3 regions of the Desulfosporosinus burensis genome follow, and region 1 is predicted to be linked to each of the others. Evidence: riboswitches for the same ligand, from Rfam matches in the RefSeq annotation. Region 1 holds a riboswitch; each other region holds the start of a gene.
What was found. Region 1 has a riboswitch for thiamine pyrophosphate ahead of ACYQ3Q_RS25515 (thiamine-binding protein). Riboswitches for the same ligand answer to the same signal wherever they lie in the genome.

Region 1 (7,769 bases):
CAAGGAAAAAAAAGATTTTCCATGCAATCCCATGAGCTGCATAAATCGATCTCCTAAAAATGCAGCCCGTGCTAAATAACCACTGTCCTGCATAAACGAAAAAAAGGCAAAGAATATGGCAATTTGAGGCACAAAGGCTAAAACGGCACCAACGCCAGCAAAGATCCCATCTCTTACTAAACTTTGCATAAATTCTGGAGCCTGAACCCATCGTAGCCAGCCCACAATCACCTCGGCAACCCACGCCATGCCAAGTGAAATTGCTCCCCCTATAGGCGCACTGGCAATAAAGGACATCCAAAAAACGAGAGTTAAGACGACTAACATAATCGGATAACCCCAAAATGGAGAAAGAATCCAACGATCTAGTCTATCTGTAAAGGTAGGTTTAGCTGGATTCTCGTGCTTCCTAAACTGCGGTAAAATTTTCGAAATATATTGGTACTTAGCATCCGCAATAGCCATTTCAAAATGGTCCTTAGTCCAGCCTTCTCTCTCATAGTCTTGCAGCAACGACTCTCCTGGAAGATTAGTCGATTCTTGTAGTTCGTAATTAACTGCCTCTCCAAGGTCAAAGCAAGCATCCCTGCTCTTACGTATTGGCAACTTTTCAGAATTTGTTTTCCATGTTTGCCCAATTTCCGAATCTCTCTCCAGACGTTTTATAGCTAACCAGCGCAATGGGTACCTCGTGACCCATAGAGTATCTACCAATAGCGCTTCCATTGCGAGAATCTTTTGTTCAAGTTCTTTCGGATAACTGACCTCATTCGGAAGAGGGTCGTTTTTCAGTTTTCCAACCCGAATGGCTTCTGTTAAGAACTCCTCAATTCCTTTTCCTTTGGCTGCAACAATTTCGACGACTGGAACATTTAAGGCTAAAGCCAAATTTGAAGACTCAATTGTAATTCCTGCAGACTGAGCCAAATCCAGCATATTTAAACCGATCACCACACGAGGCACTAGTTCAAGGATTTGAAGAACTAAATAGAGGTTACGCTCAATATTTGAAGCATCAACCATAGCCATAACAACATCTGGTTTTTCGCGAATAATATATTCACGCGTTATAACTTCTTCTTGTGAGTATGCGGTCAAACTGTAGGTTCCTGGTAAATCAATCAGCTCGATTTCCCGGCTGGCTCTTTTAACTACACCTGACTTGCGTTCAACCGTCTTACCAGCCCAATTTCCGACCTGTTGGTTCGAACCCGTTAAAGCATTAAATACAGTACTCTTGCCTACATTGGGATTTCCAATAAGCGCAATTTTCATGTCCAGCCGCCTCCCCCCTCTGAGCATATGTATGTCCAAGCGGCATCATCACGTTTTTAACTTGATCTAAAAATCGTTTGAATTTAGCGACTTGCTAATAAAGGGTCATTACATTTGGGATCTTTTTCACTTACAGCAATTTTAGCACATTCTGCACGGCGCATTGCTAAATAGTACCCTTTCAGCCGAACTTGAAGTGGACCACCGAAAGGAGCTTGACGAACAACTTCTAATTCGACACCTGGAACAATACCCATATCCATCATCCGGCGACGCAAAGCTCCTCCGCCATCAATGCGCTCCACACGTGCCCATTCACCTGTTTTTAAGTCTCCCAAAAAGCGCTCCATCGTCACCCCTCCTCGCGGAAATGATAATCATTCTCACCTTTGTTCTAATAATAACTGAGAATATATCTCATTTATTTTAGAATACTCTTCTTTCTTGTTACTGTCAATATATATCTCTGAAGTACAAAGTAAACTTCTCTACTTTTAATAACCATTCTCAGCATTTGCAAGCCTCAACGAGTGGGGCTCTAATGCAAATAGCGCAAGTACTATTGGGAAATTATAGATTGCGTCGCAACAGTCATTATGTTAGAATGACATAAATTAATATGGTAACAGGGGAGCTAGAACTTATGGCTGAGAGGGGCAATCTGCCCGACCCTTAACCTGATCTGGGTAATGCCAGCGTAGGGAGGTTTGAGAACAAGTACACCGCATTACATGCGGTATTTTTTATGTACTAGTCAGACTCCCATGCCGCTATGCGCCACCACTAAAGACTCTCACACGAAGAACTTGTTCATAAGAAGGAGGAAAAAAACGATGGCAAAAATCATTATGGCCTTACAGGTTATCCCCAAAGTGGAAGAATCCCGCATTTATGAAGTTGTGGACGAGGCGATCAAAGTCATTGCAGCCAGTGGGGTTCCCTATGAAGTTGGTCCTATGGAGACAACAATGGAAGGAGAACCAGACCAGCTTTGGGCAATCATCAAAGAAGCTCAGGAAGCATGCATTCGTGCTGGAGCCTCAAGAGTGATGGCCTACATTAAAATGGATTATGTCCCTAGTGGCTCATCGATTGCTGAAAAAATTGCTAAGTATCGAACATAACAATGGGTTGTCTAAAATGGAAAGGGATCCCCTCCCTACTGTTCTTTCTCTTTTTTCTAGGGACATGGCAAATGGTAGTTACGATTGCGCAAGTTCCCCTCTGGCTTCTCCCCACCCCCGCTCAAATAGCCAAAGCCTTATGGGAGACTCGCCAACTTATCTGGACGCATACTCTGATTACTTTAGTTGAAACAACGGTTGGCTTTGCACTTGCCGTCGTCTTCAGCCTGATCACAGCAGGCGCGATGGTCCTATCCCCTTGGCTAAAACGCCTACTATATCCGTTTCTAATTATTTCACAGACGGTTCCACTGATAGCCGTTGCACCTCTTTTGATCCTATGGCTGGGTTATGGACTTCTGCCTAAAATTATGATCGTCATTATCGTGTGTTATTTCCCGGTTACCATTAGTCTAATCGAAGGACTAGAATTAACTGATGCTGACCTCCTAAATCTATTAAGAAGTATGGGAGCTTCCCGTTGGCAAATGTTTTATATCGTTCGCTGGCCTAACGCTCTCCCTTCCCTTTTTGCCGGCCTGAAAATCGCCGCTACCTATAGCGTCATGGGGGCCGTGATAGCAGAATGGTTGGGTTCCAGCTCGGGATTAGGAGTTTATCTGACGCGCTCTTCACACTCCTTTTTGACAGACCGTGTTTTTGCCGCAATTTTTACAATTACCGCCTTAAGTTTTCTTTATTACGCCCTTATTACCCTCCTTGCACGACTCGCATTACCGTGGATCCATAGCAAAAACCAAGATTCCATTTAACAAAGATTATCTACAATACTTTATCCTCGATCCTAAACTTTGTCCTCGTCTTCGAGATGTTAATTTAGAAAAAGTAAATAAATCATAGGGGAGATAATAGTATGAAAAAGCTGCTTGCTTTATTAATTATTCCTATTCTTATACTGTCAGGGTGCGGGGTCAAATCTCCATCACCCGCGACCTCCGCGACAGAGCCACTTACCTCAGTAACCTTAATGCTGGACTGGACTCCTAATACGAATCACACTGGGCTATTTGTTGCCTTAGAAAAGGGGTATTTCTCAAAGGAGGGTCTAGATGTTAAATTCATCCAGCCTTCTGGCTCTGGGAATGTCGAGCAGCTTGTGGCGGCTGGAAAATCAGATTTTGGAGTGAGCCATCAGGAACAAGTGACTACGGCACGCGCTAACGATGTACCGATTCTCTCGCTAGCTGCAATCTTACAACACAACACTTCAGGATTTGCTTCTCCAACTTCTAAGAATATTAAAAATGCCAAAGACTTCGAAGGGAAGACTTACGGTGGTTGGGGCCTGCCCTCAGAAGACGCTATTCTCAAAGCACTCATGGAAAATGAAAAGGCTGATTTCTCTAAGATTAAGATGGTTAATATTGGAGAAGCTGATCAACTTATGTCTTTAACCAAAGATATTGATTTAACCTGGATCTTTTATGGTTGGACCGGCAAAGAAGCAGAATTACGAAAACAGACTTTAGATATGCTTTGGCTTAAAGACGTTGACCCTGCTCTCGATTTTTATACGCCTGTCTTGATTACTAGCGAGAAAATGACACAATCCCAACCGGAAGTGATTCGTCATTTTATGCAAGCAGTTAGTGACGGTTATCAATACACAATTCAGAATCCGCTGGAAGCTGCCGAGATATTAATCAAGCATGCACCCGAAGCAAATCCTGACTTAATTCGCAGCAGCCAGACATGGCTCAGCCCTCAATATCAGGCCGATGCACCGCAGTGGGGGATTCAGAAAGCAGCCGTTTGGGAAAGCTATGCAAAATGGCTTGTCGAACGAGACCTGCTGCAGAAGATGATTGATCCCGCCAAGGCTTTCACGAACGATTTCTTACCTAAATCCTAAGGAGGTCCAGATGGGACTATCTCTTAAAGGTCTTTCCAAAGCATACTCGAACCCTCAGAAGAACCTGTCAATGGAGGTCTTGCACTCTCTAGACTTAGAAGTTGAGACAGGTGCCTTTGTTTCCTTGATCGGACCTTCTGGGTGTGGCAAGAGTACGATATGCAATCTCTTGGCAGGAATTGAGGTTCCGGATGCAGGGGAAATATTATTGGATGGTGAAGCGATTCATGGGACGTTAGGTAACGTCGGTTATATGCCTCAGAAAGATTTGCTCCTCCCCTGGCGTACCCTACTAGAAAACGTGCTCTTGGGATGCGAGATCCTGCATAAGGATAAACGAAAAGCACAAGTAGAGGCTAAAGAATGGCTAAATCAGTTCGGTCTTTCACCATTTGCAGATCATTACCCACACCAGTTATCCGGTGGCATGCGACAACGTGGTGCTTTACTGCGCACGATTCTCTTTGGCAAAAAAACCTTGCTTCTAGACGAGCCCTTTGGAGCTCTGGACGCTTTGACCCGGCAGGAAATGCAACGCTGGCTTTTAAGTATCTGGAATCGGACTCGGCATACCGTTTTATTGATCACTCATGATATTGATGAAGCGATTCTTCTTTCGGACAAAGTAGTTGTTTTAAGTCAACGTCCCGCTCGAATTATCCATGAGTTTAAAATCCCATTCCCCCACCCACGTGATCCAGATGAGCTCTTGCTCTCTAGTCTTGCCTTAGATCTTAAAAGGCAACTATTACACCTTCTCATACCGTAAGCACGAACATCAATGCGACAGGCACTTAGTTTCATGAACTAAGTGCCTGTCGTCTCACAGGATCATATATTTCTAAGGTTACAGTATTTGCAATCCCCCAAAGCACAAGCGAAAACGAAGGTTTCAAAGTTCGGAACTTATATCAATCATCTTTATTTAAGAAACGCAGCACTAGAATGATACCTACCGCAGTAAATAAGGCCGATACTCTGTACATCAGTTGTACCTCACCAACTTGAATCAGCCACCCTGCGCCGACTGTACCGATAATTGCACTGATTCCAAAGCTTACAGCATTATAGGCAGACTGAGCGCTTCCTTGGACATAGGCTGGTAAAAGCGTGTTTAAATACTCGACACCTGCCAGGTAAAAGAGAGCAAAACTAAGACACTGAGTAATTTGCAACAAAATAATGATCCGATAATCCTGAATTTGACTATACCCTATCCAACGAAAAGCGAAAATAAATCCTGCCAAGGCGATAAGTTGCTGAGGACTGAACCGTTTCAGCCAAATACTCCCCATACTAAAAACGATCATTTCACTTAAGGCCGCTATCGTCCACCCAAAACCAATCCACCAACGGCTAGCCCCTAACTCCTGTAGATGCCAACCGAAAAAAACGGAATAGGCATTATAGGGTGCCATGAAAAGAAATGTGACCATAAAAAAGATCAGCAGACTTGGAGCTTTGACATTACTCAAAAAAGTAAAAGGGATAGCGGGTAAGGATGAGCCTGCTTGCATTGTCTTTCGAGGGTTAGGTAACAATTTAGCCCAGAATAAACACCCGATCAGAATAATCCCTTCAACAACCCCAAACCAGGCTAAATCTAGATATGTAAAGATTAGTCCGCCGAGAGCGGCAGTTAGAGCAAAACCAAAAGAACCCCAGCGCCGAATTTTCCCATAATCCTTGCGGTCCTCGAGTGTATTTAACACTAAGGCATCCGATAAAGGCGTGATCGATGAGTTCGTAAAGGCATAAATTGATAATAATACGGCAAATGAAATAAATCCCTTGCCATATGACAGGGAAAAACAGACAAGTGCTGTTAACGTTAAAGCCAGGAGCAGAAATTCTTTGTGTCTTCTATATCGATCTGCCTGTGTTCCCCAGACAGCTTGAGCAAAAATACCGACGAAGGGTCCTACTGACATTAAGACACCAATTTCTAGACTGTTTAAATTCGAATGACTTAAAAATATTGGTAAAAAGGGAATATAAATTCCCACAGCTGCAAAATAGAAAATATAATACCCTGCCATCACAGAATTCCGTTTCACGGTAGTCTCTCCTCCTTTCATTTAAGGGTATTCTAGATCCTTAGAGGGATCACCAAAAAATGTTGAACCTAGAAAATTGTTAAATATTATGTTCGTAACTCGAAATTAATACTCTCTACATTGTATTAAAAACTAGGCTTGTGCCAAGGATCGGCTAAGGCCATCCGTGACGCATTCGAAACTAGGCACATCCTGAAAGAAAACAGAACGTTATAATTTCTGACAGTATAAAAAAAACTTGGCTGGCGCCAAGCGCTGGCCATGACTCGAACAGGGATGTTCGAGGTTAGAGCGCCACCAAGGATGGTTGAGATTAGAACACCTCCATGGATGGCTAGGTGTCGTGATGGAGAGAAGGGACCCTTGGCGAGGCGGCCGCCTTAGTTGCTAATGCTACAGACGAAGACACTGTCTTCGCACGGATTACCCTTCTTGCAGCATGTAACGTAGTTATACTTTCTGATAAGTACAAAAAAGGCTAGGGATAATCCCTAACCTTTTGTACCATTTATACTATCTTTTAGTACCGACGCATTGATTGGAAGCAATCGCGGCAATACACAGGTTTTTCACCTGAAGGTTGAAACGGTACTTCCGTCTCTACTCCACAGCTTGCGCAAACTGCAGGGAACATTTGTCGTTGCGGTCGACTACCATTACTTCCGAATCCGCCGCTACGGCCACCACCTGATTGTTGCTTGCGGGCATGACGACACGCTGGGCACCGAGTTGGATCGTTTTCGAATCCTTTTTCAATGTAGAAATCTTGTTCTCCGGCGGTGAAAATAAATTCTTGACTGCAATCGCGACATGTTAGAGTTCTGTCCTGAGCCATTCTAACTCCTCCTTATTAGGTGTTCCTTGTACGGATTGGATCCTTCAACAAATTATCATCCGTTGCACCAAATAAGGTCAAAGTATGGATTCCAATTTTGATAGGCCCAAGTCTTAACAAGCACAGGGTCAGTATAGCAGAGCAAATGCCTAGAAGCAATCTAATTTTTTTATGAAATTTTAAGTATCTAAGTGAATCAGGAAGTATCTTGAAACCCGCTATGAGAAAAAAGTCCTCATGCGTGGTCGATAAAGTATTATTAGCTAGGTGGATCAATTTTATCTGATCAAGAAATATCGACAGCCCCATTAGCTAGCATCTGTCTTAGTTCCTTTTTGTCAATCCCCTGACCTAAGGCGATACTTAAAAACAAGCGGACCTTTTCAGTCGACAAGTCTGCTGAAAACCAGGCTCCTACTCGTTCCAGGTCTGCTCCTCCGCCTGGATATCCATAGATTGGGGCTGTACGACCAAATAAGCAGCGCGATGTGATAACGACAGGAATGCCGTTGGTAACAAGTTTAGCTATCTCCGGAATTAACTGAGGGGGTAAGTTTCCGCGTCCGAACGCTTCAATCACCATGGCATCCGTGTTTTGTTGGGTA
Region 2 (7,769 bases), on a different contig from region 1:
ATTTGTCGCATTATTGGTTCTCTTGGGGTATGGACTTTTCTTAGCCCGTTATGATGTACGGTTTTCCTTCATTCTTGCCGCCTGTTTTCTGCTAGCGGGGCTTGGGATACCGTGGGGAATAAAAGGTCTGAGTCAAGGGATTGGGCGTCAGTTGGTCGCTTTAAAAGCAGAGCTGAATACACAAGTTGCTGATAGCCTCTTGGGAATTACGGAATTAGTGGCCTATGGTCAAGCCCCAGCGCATTTGGCCAAAATTCAACGAACAGACAAAAAATTGATCAATCAGCAGCGTCGAATCGCATGGTTAGCGGCACTTTCCTCTGCCCTGATGGGGATGATCGCCAATCTAGGTCTGTGGCTCGTGCTCGTTCTCGGGATACTACTCGTGGAAAAAGGTAAATTGAGTGGATTGAACTTAGGGATGTTGGCTCTGGGGACCTTCAGCAGTTTTGAAGCGCTATATCCTTTGGCCCTTGTCCCTCATCATCTTGAGCAAAACCGTACCGCTGCGGATCGCTTGCTGGAGTTGATCGAGACTGAACCTGTTGTACAAGATGATGGCGCAGATTCTCCCAGACCGAAGGGAGTGGATTTTTCCTTCCAAGACGTGTGCTTTAGGTATGACCAAGACGAATCATGGGCTTTAAATAGTCTGACGTTTCGGATTCCCCAACAAGGCAAGGTGGCGATAGTTGGACAGAGTGGAGCTGGCAAAACAAGTATCGTGAACCTTCTCCTTCGTTTTTGGGAATACGACGAGGGGAGGATTGACTTGGGTGGGCATTCTATACGAGAGTACACTCAGGAGGGTGCTCGGGGCTTCTTTGGAGTCGTGACTCAGCGAACCCATCTTTTTAACGCGACGATTCGAGAAAATCTCCTTTTGGCGAAACCCGAGGCAACGGATGCAGAACTAATTGGAGCAACTCAGCAGGCTAAACTTCACGATTTTATTCTGTCAATGCCCCAAGGGTATAACAGTCTCGTCGGGGAAGGGGGATTCAAATTATCAGGGGGACAGAGACAGCGTTTGGCAATTGCTCGAGTGCTGTTAAAAAACGCCCCGATATTAATACTTGATGAAGCCATGGCTGGACTTGATCCTTTAACCGAACGAGAGGTTATGGATGAAATCTATCAACTCATGGAGGGGGGCACCACATTAGTGATAACGCATCACCTTCCTGGATTAGAGAAAATGGATGAGATTCTCGTACTCGACAAGGGGCAGATCGTTGAACGGGGAAAGCATGAAGAGCTACTACGACTAAAAGGGCTCTATCATAAGATGTGGGAGACAGCAACGGTTTTTAATTAGGGCTATGTTCGTCCTAGCAACGCTAAAGATACTGTATAGATTGTATATAGAGAGTGTATAGATCATGATCAAGCAATTCTTCAATAGATTTTTGATCGTGTGTTAGTTTTCGCTCTCCAACCCTTGTTCCAAGATTAAGTCCGCTTCATTACCTGGAAGTGTTTGGACATTTTTTAGCTTTCGTACAATCGTTCGTGATTTTCTAGTTGCAGTATCTATGGTATTACTTGCTTCCTGGAGTTTTTTCTGTGTTTTCTCTAGCACTTCTACAAACTTGCCGAATTCTGTTTTAACGGCGCTCAGTAAGTTCCAAACTTCACTGGAGCGCTTTTCTATTGCCAAAGTTCTAAAGCCCATCTGGAGACTATTTAAAAGTGCCGCCAAGGTGGTTGGCCCGGTAATCACGATTTTATACTCTCGTTGGAGAATTTCACAAAGACCGGGACGGCGCAACACTTCGGCGTATAATCCTTCGACTGGTAAGAATAAGATGCCAAAATCTGTCGTGTTAGGGGGATCAAGATACTTATCTCGGATGGTTTTCCCCTCTAGTTTAATACGTTGCTCTAAAGATTTACCCAGTTCCTCAATCCGTGCCAGATTAGCTTGATCTTGTGCTTCGACTAAGCGCTCGTAATCTTCCATAGGAAATTTGGCATCGATGGGAAGCCAAATAACATTGTCTTGTCCGTCCCTGGCGGGAAGCTTGATAGCAAACTCGACACGATCGTTGCTGCCAGTTTTAGTTATGACATTCGAGGAGTACTGTTCGGGCGTGAGAATTTGGTCCAATAAGTTGCCTAGTTGGATTTCGCCCCACATGCCCCGCGTTTTTACATTGGTCAGTACTTTTTTTAAGTCCCCGACTCCAGATGCTAGGGTTTGCATTTCTCCAAGCCCTTGGTGCACAGCCTCTAAGCGATCACTGACCAGTTTGAACGATTCTCCGAGGCGTTGTTCTAGTGTAGCACTGAGCTTTTCGTCCACAGTGGAGCGCATTTGGTCTAATTTCTGACTGTTATCCTGTTGAAGGAGTAGCAGGCGTTCTTCAACCGTTTTGCGCAGGTGCTCTAATTTCTGTTCATTCGTTTTGGTTAAAGAGCCTAACTGAGTTGCGAAAATATCTAATTGGTTGCGTTGGAGATTGGCGATTTCTGCCATACGAGCCAGTACAGAATCGTTAAACAAGCGGACGGATTGGTTTAGCTCCTCGCGGATTTGTCTGGCGTTCGTATTGGACTCCTCTCGGTTCTTGGCGATCTCTCCATTTACAAGTCGCTCGTTGCGCTCCAGATTTTTCTCTAAAGCTACAAGTTTACTTTCAAATAAGATAAAGGGATTACGCGACGAGCGGGTCAATAAAATAACAAGTAAAATCAGGATAATAACAAAAAAGATAATGATTAAACCGATGAGTAAAGGGTCTGTCATATGGTTCCTCCTAAAATGTATTTGCTCCTATAAACACTTTATCATATTGGTGAGACAAAACTTTGGAAGTTAATAAAATATAGGAGTTTATTATTATATTTGTAGCTAATCCATTTTTTGTAGAGGATTTTTGGGTTATTAAAGAGAAGGTAATGTTAATTGAGTAAAATTTTAAAAAGTGAATTGACGTTTCTTTATCATAACTATTCTGGAGGTATCAATGAAAAAATTCAAGATAAATGTAACTTCTCTTATTACTATTGCTTTAATATTTGGCCTAGGTGGTTTATCCTTATTGGCCTATTTACAGACGAAAGATCTTTTAATTGCTAATTTAGAAATGCATATCTCCTCGCTGACGTTATCTTCGGGTTCTGAAGTCGGCTTATGGTTAGACGCTCATAAAACAGAAATCGAGATTATGGCAAATACTCCACTTGTCAAAAGTGGAGACAAGGAGGCAATTGTTTCTTATTTAAGCAAAGAAGTCCTGCGTAACAAAGACTTTGAGGATATTTTCTTTGCCGATAGTTTGGGAAATTACTCTCTGAGTTCGGGTCTTACTGGCAGTATTGTTGATCGTGAATATTTTCAAAAGGTTATAGCTACGGGCAATAGTGTGATATCAGATCCTGTAATTTCCAAGGGGAGTAGCAATCACACCATTGTTGTAGCGGCTCCAGTTATTATAGAAAGCAAAGTGGTTGGCCTTTTAGGGGGGAGTGTTAACTTAGCTGAACTTAGCCAACTTGTTACATCAAAAAAAGTCGGAGAGATTGGGGATGCTTTTATGGTTCAGCAAGATGGACTGATGATCGTTCACCCGAACCAAGAATTCATTATGAAATATAATGTGCTCAAAGAAAACAATGTCTCTCAAAGTTATCAAGGTGCCATCCATAAAATGGTTAGGGGGGGAACAGGGGTTACTAGGTACACGTATGAAAACGAGGACAAATACCTTGCCTTTACTCCAGTTCCAGGGGTCAAATGGTCTTTAGGGGTCACGGTTCCATTAACCTATATTACGAATCAGTTGAGTTACTTGCCTATCTACTTTATCGGGTTAACAGTTATTTTCGGCGTTTTTTTAGTTTTTTTATTAAGTCGTTGGCTAGTCGTCCCCCTTACAACGTTGACAAAGTTTACGACGGAGCTCAATCATAAAATTCATGAACGTGTGGATACTTATCAGCTGAATAGCCCAGTTTTAGAAGTTCAATCCCTGGCAACTAATTTCCAGAGGATGGTCGAAGCACTTCAGGAAAGTTTTCGTGAACTAGAAAACTCAAAACTACACTTGAAGGGAGAAATTATTGAAAAAACAAAGGTTCAAGCAAATTTGGAGAAAAGTTACGAAGAACTTGGAGCTGCAGAGGAAGAACTGAGATTCAATTACGAAAAACTCCAATCAAAGGAAAAATTATTGCGGGAATCAGAACGCCGCTTACGCTCGATCCTCGAAAATGTTAAACTAATTACAGGAATTATGGATAAGGACGGTAGAATACTCTTTTGTAATGACTTTATACTAGAGTTAGCTGGTTTTAAAAGGGAAGAAGTGATTGGAAAAAGCTTTTTTGATATTTTTGTCCCGAATGAATTACGTGAGAGTACATATGCTTGGTTTAAAGAGGTATTGAACAGTAAGGAGATAATAGTTCATAATGTCTATCCTGTTCAAACTAAAAATGGCCAAAAACGATATGTCAATTGGAATCATACTCTCTTATTTGATGCAGACGGGAATGTCTCTGGGGTTGCCAGTATTGGCGAAGATATTACCGAACGAAAACAATTTCAGGAAAAACTCGAGCATATGAGCTTTCATGATGCCCTAACCGATCTCTACAACCGCACGTTCTTTGAAGAAAAAATGCGTCTCCTTAGGGGAGATGATTATGCGCCGATAGGCTTGATTGTTTGCGATGTTGATGGCTTGAAACTTGTCAACGATACGTTAGGACATAGCACTGGTGATAAGTTACTTTGGCTCACTGCTGGTATTATTAAGAAGTGTTTCCGCGAGGATGATTTATTATTTAGGATTGGCGGAGATGAGTTTGCCATCCTTTTGCCAAAAAGCGACATGAAAATTGTTGAACAAGCTTGTTATAGAATTCGTAAGGCTGTTGAAGAGTACAATATCGAGAATGTGGAGTTTCCACTCAGCTTATCAATAGGATTTGCTGTGAGTGAGGAAACAAATGTGAACGTTGACGTGGTCTTCAAAGAAGCTGATGATGGCATGTATCGTGAAAAACTACATCGAAGTAAAAGCACTCGCAGTGCCATAGTTCAGGCACTTATGAAAGCAATGGAGGCTAGAGATTTTATCACGGAAGGGCATGCCGATCGTCTGCAAGACATAGTCCTTACCCTTGGAGAAGCAATGGGATTATCGGAGCGAACTCTCGCAGATTTACGATTGTTGGCACAATTTCATGATATCGGTAAAGTGGGTATTCCTGATCGTATACTTTTCAAGCCTGGGCGTTTAACCTTTGAAGAATTCAAGGAAATGCAGCGACATAGTGAAATTGGACATCGGATTGCACAATCTGCCCCGGATCTACTGCCCATTGCCGATCACATTTTGAGACATCATGAATGGTGGAACGGTCAGGGTTACCCCTTAGGACTTAAGGAAAACGACATTCCCTTAGAGTGCCGTATTTTGGCAATTGCGGATGCCTACGATGCCATGACAAGTAATCGCCCGTATCGAAAAGCCATGAGCCAAGAGCAAGCTTTTAATGAATTGATGGAAAACAGCGGGCTTCAATTTGACCCTAAATTAGTACCTATATTTATTAAAGTATTTAGGATTGATCAATCGTCGATCCGTCCGATAGGCTAATCTTGCCTAGACTGGAGGAAGATCTACTCAATGAGTAGCATGGAAAGTGGAGAGAACAAAATAATTAGTAAAAAGCATTTAGAGAAAGGTGTAGGAATCGTGTTCAATAGGATTGACTAATCCCATTTTCCATGTTATTTTTAACAAAATATATATGATGTGGGCAGGGGAGCTAGAAAGGCTGGCTGAGATTTAGACCCGATAAGGTCTAAGACCCTTTTAACCTGATCTGGATAATGCCAGCGTAGGTAAGCAGTTTTTACTCTTTTATGAAGATGAAAGAGCACAAACCCTATTCTGGGGATCTGTGCTCTTTTTAGTTTTTTAAGAGAGAATATTGAATAATGGAGGAGGTAGTAACCTATGAAAAAAGTACTTACCATAGCTGGTTCAGATTCTAGTGGAGGAGCAGGGATTCAAGCTGACCTAAAAACGTTCTGTGCTCATGGTGTCTATGGAATGAGCGTAATAACCGCAGTCACTGCCCAAAATACCCAAGGAGTTTTTGCTGTTCAGGATATCTCTAGAGAGGTTATTGGTCAACAAATCGAAGCAATTTTCGACGATATTGAGGTCGACGGAGTGAAAATCGGTATGGTTTCCCAAGTTCAAACTATCGAGGTGATTGCAGAAAAGTTGAAACACTATGCGCCTCAAACGATTGTCTTAGACCCAGTCATGGTGTCTAAGAGCGGCTACCACTTGTTAAACCCGGAGGCGGAAGTAACTTTGATTAGGGAATTATTGCCCATGGCAATGATCGTCACCCCAAATATTCCAGAGGCTGAGGTCATGACCAAAAGGTCCATTGGCACGCTAAAGCAAATGGAAGAGGCTGCAAAGGTGATTTATCAGATGGGGGCTAAGAATGTACTGTTAAAGGGAGGGCACTTAGAGGATGACTCTGTAGATATCCTCTTTGACGGTCAGGAATTTAGTTATTTTAGCTCGGTTAGGATTGCTACTAAGAATACTCATGGGACAGGATGTACTCTTTCATCGGCCATCACTGCAAATCTGGCGTTGGGGTACAGCCTTAATCAAGCAGTCCCCTTAGCCAAGGAATATATCACAATTGCCATTCAACAGTCTTTATCGATCGGAAAAGGTATAGGACCGACTCATCACTTTTACACACTATACAAAAAGGCGGGATTAATAGAGTGAGTATAGCTTCAAAAAATAATTTAAGTATGTTTAATTTTTCAACTCTTTGGTTTGGCGCAGCTATTTCAGTCGCTGAAATTTTAACCGGTGGACTGTTGGCTCCCCTAGGATTTAAAATGGGGGTTTTGGCTATCCTGATTGGACACTTGGTTGGAACATCACTTTTGGTGTTAGCAGGAATCATCGGAACCGATGAGCGCATTCCTGCTCTGGTATCAACTCGAATTTCCTTTGGAAAATACGGTTCCTATCTATTTTCCGTCTTGAATGTTTTACAATTACTGGGTTGGACGGCTGTGATGATTATCGTTGGGGCCAGGTCGGTTAACCAGATAAGCAAAACGTTATGGGCTTTTGATCATCTGACGGTTTGGAGTCTGATTATTGGAGTCTTTATCATGGTTTGGGTATGGCTTGGAAAAGATAGCGGCTGGAAAAAGGCGAACCACATAGCTGTGGTGTTATTGTTCTTGTTAACGATAATCTTGAGTACTATCATTTTCAGCAACCATGAACTGTTTACCAAACAGGTTGTCGGAGATATGTCTTTTGGCTTTGGTATAGAATTAGCTGTAATCATGCCCTTATCCTGGTTACCATTGATCTCCGACTACACACGATTTGCTAAGTCAAGGCGAGACGGTGCCTGGGGCAGCTGGCTTGGATACTTTTTTGGCAGCAGTTGGATGTACATTATCGGCTTGGGTGCAGCGATCATTGCCTCGGACGCTGACCCTGCCGCAATGTTATTAGCTGCTAATCTCGGTATAGTAGCCTTAGGAATTATTGTCTTGGCTACGGTAACGACAACCTTCCTGGATGCTTATTCGGCTGGGGTTACATTTCTAAACATTTTCCCTAAATTGAATGAGAAAACGGTGGCCTTGGTCATGACTGGGATTGGAACCGGACTAGCGATCATCGTCAATATTGAGCAATATGAGCATTTCCTTTATGCCATTGGATCGGTGTTTGCGCCCTTATTTGCGATTC
Region 3 (7,769 bases), on a different contig from region 1:
CGTATGTAAAGAGGAAGTTATCGAAAGGCTCAAAACTAACTTCACAGGAGCCTTCTCGCTTACTTCAACCCAACTAGACAATCAGGTTCTTGAACAAATCCGCAAACTCACCCCTATGTTTCAATCCAAAGAATGGCTCATGGAAGCCGGGCGTCGCCTCCTCTATCGGGAGATTAAAGTAGCGGAAAACTGTTATATCAGAGAATACCAAGTCTCTCTTGATGGTACTGACCTGACATGCCGTTTAGTCCTCGCTGGTCAACGAATTACCAATATAACCTTGAGTGACTCCAATCGCTTAATCCCTCCCCTACGTTTGCGACGGTTGGAATACTCCCTCCTCGGAAAAAAGATGGATTTTAATACATTAAATGAAGCTTGTATGGAAGCACATGTCTTAAACCCCTTTCAGGCAAAAAATCTTGCCCTTACCCTAAGCGGGAAAAACGCTGCTGGAACTGCGTGATGATCCCTTCAGTATGACGGTTAAACTACCAATCTAAGTTTCAAAGTACTCTGGGAATGCAAACCAAGTTTTTCGTACTAAGACAGAAAAATCTGTCTTTTCCCAATTGGTATTATATTCTACTTTTCTTTTAAAACCCCTTTGTATAAATTCCCCAAATCTTATCAAATACTGCCGAGGATACTGTGTCAACACGTTAATGTCTCCCGTTCGAATACTGTCAACTGCTAAAGAACCCGCGATTTTCCCAGCCACTATTGCTGGGAAAATCCCCTCTCCACTGATAGGATGAGTATGTCCTGCCGCATCCCCAACTAACATTATGTTTTTCTGTTGCATCCTTAACCGGGGTCCTCCGATAGGAATCGCTCCACCAGTCGTTCGTATCACTTCTTCACTAATCACCCCTTCTTTGAATAAATATTGTTGAAATTCTGCTAAAGCGGTTGCTACACTGCCGCCTAAACTTAAATCAATGCTAACCCCGACATTTGCCAGATCATTTTTAGGAAAGAGCCAAGCATATCCGCCGGGAATGGATGGACTAAAGTAAATTTGAGCCCATTGCGCCCTTTTCCTTAACTTGACCGTGATTTGCTTAGCATAGGCCAAAATTTGAGGTGGGCAGTGTATTGCCTGGGCTACCACGGATTTAGGTCCTTCCGAACCTATAATAATCCCCGCTTTAACCACGGATAATTTTCCTTGCTTATTGATTAAAACACCCTGATCCGTAACCGCTACTGCCCGTGCTTTAGTAAATAACTTAACCCCAGATTGAACCGCTCTCTCAGCTAAATAACGATCAAAGACATCCCTGTTGAGTATGTAACCAGGTGCCCGTGTTTGAGCCACTTGTTCTCGATGAATATAGGTAACGAAACCTTCCACCCTTTGAGCTATGCAATCCGCTGGAACAGGTACTTCTGCAGCTAAACTCAATGGTACATACTCTGCACATTGAACTGGTAAACCTATTTGTTCTTTTTTGTCTAACATCAACACCGAAACCCCACCGGCAGCCGCTGTAGCCGCTGCGGAGCTACCTGCTGGGCCAGCTCCGATTACTACAACATCTGCATTAGCCAAAATAGGAAGCTCGTCAATTTCAAACTCAGCGTTCATCTTAAGGCTCTGCGCACACATGACTCCACGTCCTGAGCACTTACACCGGGAATTTGATCCGGGTAATCCTTAAAATAAGACCTGATTATCTCCTCAATTTTGTCCCCTCCCAGAGGACAATCCTTTAAGCGGGCCTCAAGCTCAAAGATGACCGACGGATTATGTGTAAAGAAATCCCCGCTAAGTAATACGCTCTTCAAAACTCGTGTCTTTAACTCCGTCTTGGCAACCACCCGGATTAATCCGCCTTGTGTTTTAAGGCAAGCTTCCTTTATTTCTCCCGCCTCAGTTGGTAAACGAACTTTATAAATCCATTCAGGCGAATGAAAATACATTCTCTTCTCTCGAAATAATGCCTCTTCCCATGGATTAAGTTCGTCTCTAATAAATTGCATATCCATAACAGATGCAAATGCCGCACAAATCGCCTCTTTAATCTTGGACATATCCGGAACCTGACCAAGCTCTCTTTTAAGCCACGTTACCCGGTCCTCTACCGCGATAATATTTTTATCACTTATTTTTTCCATTGGAATTTTTAGTACCTTGACCATGCTCTCAACGTCAAAATCAACGAGTAAAGAACATTGGAAGACAAAGGCATTGCCTAATTCGGCCCCCCCTGTACCGCAAATCTTACGATTACCAACTTGAATATCGTTACGGGGACGGAACATTGCCTTTACTCCAAGATCGGCCAATGCTTTGACCATAACCTCACACAACAGCTTATAAACCTCATCGAGATTTCTTCCCGCCAGCCAATCCTTACCCGCATAAATTTCCCATCCTAGTTCAGACGGTCCCCAAAAAATTGCTCCACCTCCTGTGATACGACGGTTGATCTCAATACTTTCTCTCCGACAATAGTCTTTATCAATTTCTAACTCTACTGCTTGATGCAAACCCAATAGGGCACAACGGGGAGAAAATTGGAGAAAACGCAATGTATTCGGGCATTTTCCTGCGCTTCGGGAAGCAAGCAGGACCTCGTCTAAAGCCATGTGGTCAGCCGAATTTAATGGATTATTGTCAAGTAGTCGCCAATTCATCACCACTAGAGTCCTCCTTTAATTTGATTTAGATGTTGTTGATCATGTCCACTGTTCGATTTTCGAACAGTGGACGAAAATCGAACAGTGGATAGTGCCTTTTTTTATTAAGACACGTTAGTAATTTAGCCAATTTTAGCCTTCACTTAGTACGAAGGACGGCATTATCTACTTTTTTAAATTTTTATCCTTAATCTTTCTTAATATCATTGCAATTCATATGCCAAGCCCTATGAAACTTCTTGGCATATGAATTGCATGTTTATTATAGTCATCACAGGTACGCTGCGTCTTTTTCTGTTCTACTCTGTGAATCCCAAAATGAATTTAAGTATGGAGAGGATGTGATTTAATTGTCATTAAAAGCCGCCTTTATTTTCCTTGCACCTCAAGCCGATCCTTCACAACATCAGGCGGAGATTCAAACCCCACAGGTTACTCTACTCATACGGGGAGTCCAAAATTATCAGGAAGCTGTTAATCTTGCACAACAACTGGTTACTGAAGGAGTTCAGGCGTTGGAATTATGCGGAGGATTTGGGAACATTGGAACGGCGAAAATCGTTGAAGCTGTAGAGCATAAAATTCCAGTGGGTACAGTGCGATTTGATAGCCACCCTGGTTTGAGCGGAAAAAGCGGGGATGATCTATTCTTATTTTAAGCACACCTCCAAGGACTGTAAGGATAAATCATTAAACGTTTTCTGTCACGTTAGAAATCCTGACATCATAGCGAATCAATTTCCCCGAGAGAAAACCCAAATATTCCAATATATTGTATTCAAATATTTGCACCAATACCCTTTTAGTTATATAATGGGTACAGGTGTAATACTACCAAGACAAGTAATGCCCACTCACAACTAAATACGGCTTTTTGCTAGGGGTGCCCTTCGGGGCTGAGATGAGGAAACTCAATCCCTTTGAACCTGATCTGGTTAATACCAGCGGAGGGAAGCTAATCGTTATACTTTATAGAAGTATAAGTGAGAACTGCTTACCGCAGTTCTCTTTTTTATAGTTTTATACCCTCCCTGGTGACTTGGTAGTAAGACAGGAATCCTGGCAAAAAGGTCTGAAGAACAGGCGAAAGGAGGATGGTCTGTTGCAGATTATTCTAAACGGTGAAGCGCAGGAGCTTAAACAAGAATGTACCGTATTCCAGTTACTCGAAGACAAAGCTGTGACCCTAAAAGCTGCGGCTGTTGAACTCAATGGGAAAATCCTAAAACAAGAGCTATGGCAAAGTACTGTAATAAATGCTGGCGACAGTTTGGAGATTTTAATTTTTATGGGAGGTGGCTAATGCGTGAACGATATCATACAGGGTGCAAATCTATCGGATGACAGTTTACTCATCGGAGGAGTCAATTTGCACAGCCGTCTGTTCGTAGGAACCGGTAAATTTTCGTCTCATGAAATTGTGCCCCGAGTACTGGAAGCTAGCGGCTCCCAAGTGGTAACAATGGCTTTACGCCGGGTAGACTGGAAAAACCCCCAGGAGAATATTCTTAATTACTTACCTCAGAATACCATTTTATTGCCGAATACCTCCGGTGCACGCACTGCTGATGAAGCCGTACGAATCGCTCGCTTGGCTCAGGCTGCCGGCTGCGGGAACTGGGTTAAGATCGAGGTTGTACAGGATCAACGTTACCTATTGCCGGATAATTGGGAGACGATTCGGGCTACAGAACAACTGGCGAACGAGGGATTTGTGGTACTTCCTTACATGAGCCCGGATTTAGGGGCAGCCAAGCGTCTGCAGGATGCTGGCGCGGCTGCCATCATGCCCCTAGGGTCTCCAATTGGAAGCAACCGTGGCTTACAAACCAAAGAACTCATCCGGATTCTGATCGAGGAAATTTCCCTACCGATCATTGTCGATGCTGGCCTCGGACGACCATCCGAGGCAGCAGAGGCCATGGAAATGGGAGCGGCCGCAGTACTTGTGAATACGGCAATCGCGACAGCAGGAGATCCGGTGTTCATGGCCCAAGCCTTCCGCCTGGCAGTAGCCGCCGGACGGCTGGGCTATTTAGCTGGACCAGGAGAACGACGAGTAACAGCCGAGGCTTCTTCCCCCTTGACTGACTTTTTGCAGGAGGGTTAACGGATGTTCTACGATCAAATGACGGAATGGCAACAAAGGCTCCCCGAATCGAGCTGGACGAGTTACAGCGGAGTGGACGTAGAGCGGGTGTTAGCCCGTGAAACTCTTCTCCCACAAGATTTGGCAATCTTGCTATCCCCAGCTGCCCAAGCTTACCTAGAGCCAATAGCCAAAAAAGCTCAGGCTTTAACTATCCGCCATTTCGGCCGCACGATTGGTTTGTTCACTCCCTTATATCTGGCTAATTTTTGTAGTAATAGCTGCCTGTATTGTAGTTTCCACGCTGGAAACGAAATTGTACGGTGCAAGCTAACCGTCGACCAAGCTATCAAGGAAGGTGAAGCCATCTCCTCGACTGGGCTGCAACATTTGCTGCTCTTGACAGGAGAATCTCGCTCCCAAAGCGGACCCGCTTACATCGAGCAATGCGTTCGTGCTTTACGACCCAAGTTTGCCTCTCTAGGTATTGAAGTGTATCCTCTATCCACTGAGGAATACCGACGTTTGTACGAGGCGGGGGTTGATTCTGTCACTCTTTTTCAAGAAACCTACCAGGAAAGCACCTATGCCCTGGTACACCCTGCCGGACCAAAGCGAGATTATCACTACCGCTTGGAGGCACCAGAACGAGCCTGCTCTGCTGGAATCTCCTCCATAAACATCGGAGCGCTCTTAGGTCTGTCGGACTGGCGGCGGGATGCCTTTTATTCGGCACTCCATGCCGATTACTTGCAAAGAAATTACCCCGGGGTCGAAGTAGCTATCTCCGTGCCTCGCCTCAGGCCCTATGCCGGCAGTTTTAACTCATCTGCTGATCCAGTCACGGATGCGGCCTTAGTCCAAATTATTCTGGCTTACAGATTATTTCTACCCCGGGCGAGCCTTACCTTGTCCACACGGGAAAGCCCGCAAATGCGGGAGAATTTGCTTCCCCTCGGAATTACTCGAATGTCGGCCGGTGCTCTCACTTCCGTCGGTGGTTATAGTGGGACAGACAACGTAGGCAGTGCCCAATTTGAAATTGCTGACGAACGATCCGTTCCAGAAGTAGTACAAATGATCCGGGCCAAAGGCTATCTACCCGCTTTTTGTGACTGGGTGAATATGCGGGAAAGGAATGCGGTAGGACAATGAAACAATTAATAGATGGACTAAATGGAATTTCAAAAAGGCGTACCCTTCCCGCAGGCATTTATGCCCTTACCTCTGAGCTCCACTCTCAAGGCCGGAGCAATATCGAGGTGTCCAGTGAAATCTTGGCCAGCGGCGTACCGATCCTTCAGTACCGGGAGAAGTCCAAGAAGGTTAGGCAAATGTATGAAGAGTGTCTGGTGTTGCGAGATATGACCCAACAATATGGCGCTTTGTTAATTATCAACGACCACTTAGATCTGGCTCTGGCGGTGAGCGCAGATGGCGTACATATCGGACAAGATGACTTGCCGTTGTCAAAAGTACGCGATTTAGTTGGCCCCGATCTCATGATTGGAGTTTCTACCCATTCGCCGGCCCAAGCATTGGCCGCGGTAAGCAGTGGCGCGGATTACATCGGAGTAGGACCGTTGTTTGCCACCAATACGAAAATCGATGTGTGCGATCCAGTGGGACTGGACTATTTAGATTACGTCGTCAAGAATTTAGATATCCCCTTTGTCGCGATCGGCGGAATCAAAGAGCACAATCTGGCTGAAGTGATCCAGGCGGGGGCCCGGACTGTCGCCTTAGTCACCGAGATTGTGGGAAATCCGGATATTATGAGCAAGATTAAGCGTTTACAGCGCATTATGGAAACACAGACATAAGAGAAATTTATTGGAAAGAGTGTGATTCAATGAGTACACAAATGGAACAGGCCAAAAATGGAGTAATCACGGCGGCAATGCAAACGGTCGCTGACAAAGAGGGGCTTACTGCTGAGAAAATTAGGCTCCGGGTGGCGGCGGGCAGCATTGTCATCCCCGCGAACATCAATCACACATCTTTGAGTCCGGAAGGCGTCGGTCTTGGGCTTAAGACGAAGATTAATGTCAATTTAGGTATCTCTCCGGAGTGTGCCAACCTCGACAGTGAGCTGGCAAAGGTGCGCATGGCTTTGGACATGAAAGCGGAAGCAATAATGGACCTCAGCAACTACGGTAAAACCATTGAATTCCGCCACCGGCTCATCGAAATGTCCTCTGCTATGATCGGCTCCGTTCCTATGTATGATGCATTGGGCTATTTAGATAAGAAATTAGAAGACATTACACCCCAGGAATTCTTAGCCGTGGTGGAACAGCACGCCCGAGACGGTGTTGATTTTGTTACCATCCATGCTGGCATCAACAGGGAAACTGCCCAGCATTTCCGTCAAACCTCCCGAGTTACCAACATCGTTTCCCGGGGCGGGTCTTTACTGTATGCCTGGATGGAATTGACCGGGCAGGAAAACCCTTTTTACGAGTATTTTGATGATCTCCTGGATATCTGCACAAAATATGACGTGACGATAAGTTTAGGAGATGCTTGCCGACCTGGAAGCATTGCCGATGCCACAGACGGAGCCCAAATTTCTGAATTGATCGTGATGGGAGAATTGACTCAAAGGGCTTGGAAACGCAATGTTCAAGTCATGATTGAAGGACCCGGCCACGTTCCCTTGCATGAAGTTGTAGCTAATGTTCAGTTGGCGAAAAAGCTCTGCCACGGAGCGCCCTTCTACATTTTGGGGCCGTTAGTCACGGACGTTGCTCCCGGTTACGATCACATCACCAGTGCGATCGGCGGAGCTTTAGCCGCCTCGGCAGGAGCAGATTTTCTCTGCTATGTGACGCCGGCCGAACACCTTCGTTTGCCCACTTTGGACGACGTGCGCGAAGGAATCGTTGCAGTCAAGATCGCAGCACATGCCGGGGATATCGCCAAAGGGATACCTGGAGCCGCAGAATGGGACAGGAAGATGAGCCAGGCCAGACAAGATTTGGATTGGGAGAAAATGTTTGGTCTAGCCTTGGACCGTGAAAAACCGGAGCGC

Region 2: it holds a riboswitch for thiamine pyrophosphate, as region 1 does, so the genes downstream of both, thiD (bifunctional hydroxymethylpyrimidine kinase/phosphomethylpyrimidine kinase) here and ACYQ3Q_RS25515 (thiamine-binding protein) in region 1, are expected to answer to the same signal.
Region 3: it holds a riboswitch for thiamine pyrophosphate, as region 1 does, so the genes downstream of both, thiS (sulfur carrier protein ThiS) here and ACYQ3Q_RS25515 (thiamine-binding protein) in region 1, are expected to answer to the same signal.

What each region holds. Positions count from the first base shown of each region.
Region 1 covers NZ_BAAHYN010000020.1:38,531-46,299, reverse strand. The annotation lists gene feoB (ferrous iron transport protein B) at 1-1,275, opposite strand, end outside; gene ACYQ3Q_RS25520 (FeoA family protein) at 1,359-1,625, opposite strand; TPP riboswitch at 1,893-1,997, shown strand; gene ACYQ3Q_RS25515 (thiamine-binding protein) at 2,109-2,399, shown strand; gene ACYQ3Q_RS25510 (ABC transporter permease) at 2,402-3,172, shown strand; gene ACYQ3Q_RS25505 (ABC transporter substrate-binding protein) at 3,274-4,272, shown strand; gene ACYQ3Q_RS25500 (ABC transporter ATP-binding protein) at 4,283-5,041, shown strand; gene ACYQ3Q_RS25495 (MFS transporter) at 5,184-6,329, opposite strand; gene ACYQ3Q_RS25490 (zinc-ribbon domain containing protein) at 6,850-7,164, opposite strand; gene ACYQ3Q_RS25485 (asparaginase) at 7,451-7,769, opposite strand, start outside.
Region 2 covers NZ_BAAHYN010000008.1:34,191-41,959, forward strand. The annotation lists gene cydC (thiol reductant ABC exporter subunit CydC) at 1-1,318, shown strand, start outside; gene ACYQ3Q_RS15020 (DNA recombination protein RmuC) at 1,421-2,749, opposite strand; gene ACYQ3Q_RS15025 (HD domain-containing phosphohydrolase) at 2,970-5,609, shown strand; TPP riboswitch at 5,765-5,877, shown strand; gene thiD (bifunctional hydroxymethylpyrimidine kinase/phosphomethylpyrimidine kinase) at 5,973-6,776, shown strand; gene cytX (putative hydroxymethylpyrimidine transporter CytX) at 6,773-7,769, shown strand, end outside.
Region 3 covers NZ_BAAHYN010000007.1:211,293-219,061, forward strand. The annotation lists gene ACYQ3Q_RS14355 (lipoate--protein ligase family protein) at 1-466, shown strand, start outside; gene ACYQ3Q_RS14360 (geranylgeranyl reductase family protein) at 500-1,612, opposite strand; gene ACYQ3Q_RS14365 (lipoate--protein ligase family protein) at 1,588-2,643, opposite strand; gene ACYQ3Q_RS14370 (DUF6506 family protein) at 2,997-3,305, shown strand; TPP riboswitch at 3,516-3,616, shown strand; gene thiS (sulfur carrier protein ThiS) at 3,749-3,949, shown strand; gene ACYQ3Q_RS14380 (thiazole synthase) at 3,953-4,756, shown strand; gene thiH (2-iminoacetate synthase ThiH) at 4,760-5,890, shown strand; gene thiE (thiamine phosphate synthase) at 5,887-6,558, shown strand; gene thiC (phosphomethylpyrimidine synthase ThiC) at 6,588-7,769, shown strand, end outside.